Linked DNA regions of Halioglobus japonicus. The protein of the gene in region 2 interacts with the protein of the main gene of each other region in a pairwise test. Links are inferred from orthologs where the notes say so. Each region holds a gene or a part of one and is shown on either strand. Other genes may lie near its edges.

Region 1 (3,047 bases), 590 kb from region 2 along the record:
TTTCTGCACCTCTCCCCGGGTAGGCACTGGATAAAGCGCCCATCGATCCTTCCACTTTCCTTCTCCTCGAAGGTGGGCGTTCATCGTCTGTTCCACAAGATACCAAGTGGCCTCGAGCTCAGTTACTCGGCCAAGCTGCCCCTGAGCTGATCTTATTGCACGACGGCCAATTCGTGTCGCTTCTTCCCTCTCATCTCTAGTGGCGCCATCTTTAATTGCCACATAGAAGAGATCACTGTCCCCATTTCGTACCATATCGCCAAAGGAAGACATGTAGGCGGCTCGTATCCCAGACTCCTGTTCAGTAAAGAAGTGGACCTTTTCAGACTCACTCAGCAGAGAGCGAATGATCTGAAAGTGTGCGTACAGGACATAGTCTTCCCTGAACTGCATGCCTTTGCGGGGCAGCATGCTCTCAAGTGACAACTGATCACTTGGGAGTTCGACATCGTCCCTCTGATCAGCATCTTCATATCTTGCCCGTAACCTTTGCAGGGCGTCCGGAGAATATGCCTCAAGAGGTGACCGAGCGTTTGTATCATGTGATTGATAGTCATCATCCAGCCAATATTGAGAATATCTACGCAATGCCATTGTGTAGTCTTGATCACCCCGCTTCCATGACTCGATATGAATAAAGTCTCGATCAGCGCGGGGGTCATAGGATAGATGGATTGGGAAGACGTAACCGCTACTACAGTCGGCACTAATCGTTGAACGAAATGCTATGTTACGTTTGTCTTCTCGCTTGTCCCAGTTGATCAAATAGGCTTGTCGATCAGTACAAAGAAATAGTTCCTCATGGCGACCAGATCGTTGCTTGAAATTGGCTTCCCGTTCTCTGTTAAAGCGAAGGCAGGCTTTGTACGCCCGCTCCATATTGTGATAAATGACGGGAGGGGATAATTCTGTAGTCTCTTGAATGCGATTAATCTCAAGACCATTCAATAGGTGGAGAATTGATTCCACATATTTGTGGGATTTCCGCCCATGAGTTGCAGGGTAGCGGGCTCGCTGCACAACGAAAGTTTTGCCACAGCCTTTGCACTTCCATCGCTGAGAGCCTGTTTCTGTACGGCCCCGCTTTACATACGCACCAGTGCTGCCATTCAAGCCGACCTTAGAGATATTGTTGCTGCACTCAATATTTGGGCAGTAGTGATTGTCAGGCGACCATGATAGTGAATGTATAGTTTCGACAATTGCCTGATTGTTTTTTAGGGGAATAGATTCATTGCAGGATTTGCAGATAATGACCCTTGCCGACTTTGCTGAACCCGCTCCGGTTAGCTCGAAATTCTCACGAACCGGGCGTTTGCTCCCACTTACGCGATAGTTAGGATCAGATCTTGAGTTTTCTGCTGGTACACCAAAGTTCTTGCACCTGGGATTCTTGCAGGAGTTTACCTGTATGCCATCGTATTCAGGCGGGATTCTGTCCCTTTTCTGATCAGATTTGTGATCGGGCATTAAAAAACTCACTCCTGATAGGATTGCTTCCCTATAGGAGTGAGTTTAGGTACACATTTCTGTTATATCCAGAAACATTTAATGCCTAGGGCATTGCCCGGGCTTTTTTTGTGCCGAAGTCCTTCGCACAGACCATTCACGCCAGTGTCACATGGCTGAATAAGCCTCGGCGGCTAAGGTCGAAGCCAGATTACTCCGCCGGCTGCGCCGCTGCAGTTTCCTTGACCAGGGTCTGCAGTTCGCCTGATTCAAACATCTCGGTAACGATATCGCAGCCGCCGATCAGCTCACCACCTACCCACAGCTGCGGAAACGTCGGCCAGTTGGCGTACTTGGGCAGTTCGGCGCGCACCTCAGGGTTGGACAGCACGTCAACGTAAGCAAAGCGCTCACCGCACTGCATCAACGCCTGCACAGTGCGCGCAGAGAAACCACACTGGGGCTGGTTCGGGGAGCCCTTCATGTAAAGCAGAATGGGGTTGTTGCCGATCTGTTCTTTGATAGTTTCGATAGTATCCATGTCAAATCCTGTAGCTGGGGTCGGTGGGGCCGACGATATCAAGGCCGCGCATTCTACCCTATTCCACGCTCAAAATATCCACGCGCTTTGCGGGTGATTTACAAGCGCAGTGACGGCGTCTATAGTGCTCGGTCCCCAAGGCAGCCCAAGCTGCCTTTTTTGTTTGGGCCACCGCATGAAATGGGGACGGGGTCCGCGAATTACAAGGAGAGCACACCATGTCGGCGTTGATGCCCACTTATGCCAGGTTACCAGTCACTTTCAGTCACGGAGAGGGTGTTTATCTCTTCGACACTGAAGGGCGACGATACCTGGACGGCATCTCCGGTATTGCGGTCAACGGCCTGGGTCACAATCACCCGGGCGTGACGGCCGCCATCCAGGATCAGGCCGGCAAACTGGTCCACACATCCAACCTCTATGGGGTCGGACCACAGGAGGCACTGGCAGAGCGGCTGACAGAGATCTCCGGCATGGAGCGCTGCTTCTTTGGCAACTCAGGCGCCGAGGCCAATGAGGCGGCGATCAAGATAGCCCGCCTGCACGGCCACAACCGCGATGTGGAAAAGCCCACCATCATCGTACTGGAAGGCGCCTTTCACGGCCGCACCCTGGCCACACTGAGCGCCACCGGTAACCGCCAGATCCAGGCCGGCTTCGAGCCTTTGGTCAGCGGCTTTGTGCGCGCTCCGCGCAATGACCTTGAGGCCATTCGCCAGATCGCGGCCAACAACCCAGATGTGGTGGCGTTTCTAGCTGAGCCGATTCAGGGCGAAGGCGGCGTCAACCCTCTGGACGAGGACTATTTGCGCGGCGTGCGCGAAATCTGCGACGCCCAGGGCTGGCTGATGATGCTCGACGAAGTGCAGACAGGTAACGGCCGCACCGGCACCTGGTTTGCCTATCAGGGTATGGGGTTCATCCCGGATGTCGTGACCACGGCCAAGGGCCTGGGTAACGGCGTCCCCATTGGCGCCTGCCTGGCCCGCGGTGAGGCGGCAAACACATTCGGTCCGGGCCACCACGGTTCCACCTACGGCGGCAATCCGCTGGTATG
Region 2 (3,153 bases):
GAATAGTCACCAGCCGATCACCCTCGAGGCACGACGACTGGATACCGGCGGCGATATGCATGCCGACTGGGCAGTACTGCAGCTGGCCAGGCCCGTCGATGCCACTACGGTGCGCGGACTGACGATAGACCCGGTTCGGGCAGATGCTACGCGGGCCGTGGTGATGGCTGGTTATTCAGGCGACGAGGGGTTGGGACAGGACGGACAGGTAATGACATACCACGTCGATTGCCGGATTACCGCACAACAGCCTGGCGCCAGCACAAGCAATTGCCAGGCCTATAAGGGCGCCTCAGGGGGCGCAGTCATTCAACTTGATGATCAGGGGCAGGCACGCCTCACCGGCGTCATCTCGCGTGGGGACAGCGCTGGCGTCAGCATTTTCGTGCCCGTAGAAGGTTTTCGCTCGCCGCTGAATCTGGCGCTTCGTTGATTTGCCGCGCAGGGGGCATGGCACCGACATGGCGTTCGCCGCGCTCGGCCGCCAGCTGTGTCTGTTTCTGGCGCTCTTCAAAGCGGGCCATTTGCTCTGGCGTTAAGCGATCTGCGCACCGGGGGCAGCATATTCCGGCCCGATATTGCTCCGAGTGTTTGTCTTCATCGGTAATGGGCATGCGGCAACCGAAGCACAAGTCGTAGCTGCCCTTTTCCAGTTCGCGATTGACTGCCACACGATTGTCGAAGACATAGCATTCGCCTTCCCAGGCACTCTCTTCGGCCGGCACTTCCTCGAGATATTTGAGAATACCGCCCTTGAGGTGGTAAACCTCTTCAAACCCTTCCTGAAGCATGAATGCCGACGCTTTTTCGCAGCGAATACCGCCGGTGCAGAACATCGCCACTTTCTTTTGTTTGGATGGATCGAGATGGCTGCGCACATACTCGGGAAACTCACGGAAACTGTCGGTGTGGGGATCGACTGCGCCGCGAAAGGTGCCGATTTCAAACTCGTAGTCATTGCGAGTATCGATTAGCAACACATCGGGATCATCGATCAGTGCGTTCCAGTCCTTGGGCTGGACATAGGTGCCGACTACTTTATTCGGGTCGATACCGTCCACGCCCATGGTCACAATTTCTTTCTTGAGCTTCACCTTCATGCGGTAGAACGGCATGACATCGTCCACCGACTCTTTGTGCTCCAGAGCCGCCAGACGTAGATCCTGGCGCAGGTAGTCAAGGACCGCATCGATACCCTCACGAGACCCCGCTATCGTGCCGTTAATGCCCTCTTCAGCGAGCAGCAAAGTGCCTTTAATGCCGTGCCGGATACAGGTGTCCAGCAGGGGTTCGCGCATATCTCGGTAGTCTTCGAGAGTGACGAATCGGTACAGTGCCGCAACTACAAACTCACCCACGACCTACTGCGCCTCCGCCTTGGAACCGCCCAGACAATCGGGGGACGCCGGTGCGCCTTCGCGCTCAGCCCATTCGGCTGCCGTATAGGTATGCAGGGCGAGCGCGTGGACAGGGCCTTCCAGCTGGGCCGCCAACGCACCGTAAACCTGCTGGTGCCGGGCCACTTTACGCTTACCTTCAAAAGCGTCGGTGACAATGACAACCTTGAAGTGGGTTTCCGAATTCGGTGGCACGCTGTGCATATGGCTCTCGTTTTCCACCTGCAGGTGAGCGGGCTGGAACTGCTCGCCAAGAATAGATTCAATTTCGGTCTGGACTATCATGCTAATACCTCTAAAGAGGCCCGCATTATACGCGTTTACGGGCCATCAATCGCGTTTTAAAGTGGCGCGGAACTGGCCCGGAGTCTGCCCTGTCCATTTCTTGAAGGAACGATGGAATGCGCTCGGGTCGGTAAACCCCATCTCCAGTGCAACTTCGTTAATTGATAGATCGTGGCGATTAAGGCACAGCTTGGCCGCCTCACAGCGGGCGTCATCCTTAAGTTGCTGGAATGTGGTTCCCTCGCGCTTCAGACGCCGGCGCAGCGTGGGTGCCGACATCGCCAGGGCACTGCAGATCATTTCAAAACTGGGAAACCCGGCGCTGAAATCGTGGCCAATCATGGCCCGCACCTGGGCCGACAAATTATCGCTGCCCGGGTGGCTGTCCATAATCAGCATTTGATAGGGCGCGGTGCGTAGGAATTCACGCAGTGAATGCTGAGTGTGAACCACAGGCCAGGCCAGGCACTCGCTGTCAAAATACAGCAAGTCGTTGGGCTGACCGTAGTAGACCGGGCAGTGGAACAACTCCTCATACTTGTCGGGATTAGCCGGCGGTTCACCGGTAAAATCCACCCGATGCAGTTTTATCGGTCGACCGCAGAGCCAGCCGAAGAAACGGTGCCAGACCTGCAGTCCATAGGCGTCAGCAGGCCCCACCTGGGGACGCTCTCGACGATCGATGGTGCGATAACCTACCCGGGCATGAACCTGGGAAAAGTTCGCGTACAGCTGACTACGCTCATCGAAGAAGGTGCGGTAAAACTCTGATGCGCGCTGAATGGCCTGGCCGAGGTTGTCGCAGGAAATAATGCAGTAACACATCATGCGAAAGGCGCCTGGCGCCACCAACTCACTGCCCGTAACGCCGAAGGTCTCATCCTGCAGCAACCGCAATACCTGCTGATAGACCTGCGAGTACTGCATTGCGGTAGTCTCGCTGCGATATCCGGGCGAGTGCTCATCCAATGGATTGAACTCAATGCCCGCCTCAGCGAGCATTGCGCTGAAATCGTAGCCGCGGGCATTCACCATGCGCAGCAGGGTATTCATAAAACGAGTGGGGACGCTATCGCTCAAACCGGAAACGCCAGCAAGTTGCAAACCGCCATATTACCAGATCCGCGGTGCTCTGCGGCAAGACCCCAACGGTCAATCTGCGTATACTGGAACGTGTCATCGACAGGAGTCAGGATGATGGATACGCGCTACAACGTTTATTTCGCCGGTGAAGTCCTCGCCGGTCAGGACCTGGCCAAAGTTCGCCAGGGTATTGGCCAGTTGTTCAAGGCCAACGAAGCCATGGTGAACAAGCTCTTTAACGGTCGCATGCACATGGTGAAGCGAGACTGCGACAAGCCCACGGCGCTCAAATACAAGCAAGCCATGGAGAAAGTCGGGGCGCGTCCGGTCATCAAGACTGCCGATCCAGCGGATGCCTCTGCGCCGCCCCAATCCAAACCCGCCGCAT

Evidence for each region.
Region 1: the proteins of BST95_RS09455 (region 2) and grxD interact in binary tests that used the Escherichia coli proteins (3 or more experiments, as listed by UniProt). The link is inferred for Halioglobus japonicus from one-to-one orthologs.

The regions. Positions count from the first base shown.
Region 1 is NZ_CP019450.1:1,420,594-1,423,640, reverse strand. What follows is about bases 326-3,047. They hold grxD (Grx4 family monothiol glutaredoxin), read right to left. Parts: upstream 1,991-3,047; coding sequence 1,661-1,990; downstream 326-1,660. Other genes in these bases: BST95_RS06815 (aspartate aminotransferase family protein), read left to right, coding at 2,209-3,047; BST95_RS06825 (IS1/IS1595 family N-terminal zinc-binding domain-containing protein), read right to left, coding at 326-1,470. Outside these bases: more of BST95_RS06825, read right to left, coding at 1-325. UniProt on the Escherichia coli protein: Monothiol glutaredoxin involved in the biogenesis of iron-sulfur clusters.
Region 2 is NZ_CP019450.1:2,010,254-2,013,406, reverse strand. Bases 23-2,850 are described here. They hold BST95_RS09455 (BolA family protein), read right to left. Parts: upstream 1,683-2,850; coding sequence 1,362-1,682; downstream 23-1,361. Other genes in these bases: BST95_RS09450 (AraC family transcriptional regulator), read right to left, coding at 1,728-2,762; trhO (oxygen-dependent tRNA uridine(34) hydroxylase TrhO), read right to left, coding at 375-1,358; BST95_RS09465 (trypsin-like serine peptidase), read left to right, coding at 23-433. Outside these bases: more of BST95_RS09465, read left to right, coding at 1-22; BST95_RS09445 (hypothetical protein), read left to right, coding at 2,877-3,153. UniProt on the Escherichia coli protein: Transcriptional regulator that plays an important role in general stress response. Has many effects on cell morphology, cell growth and cell division. Acts by regulating the transcription of many genes, including dacA (PBP-5), dacC (PBP-6), ampC and mreB.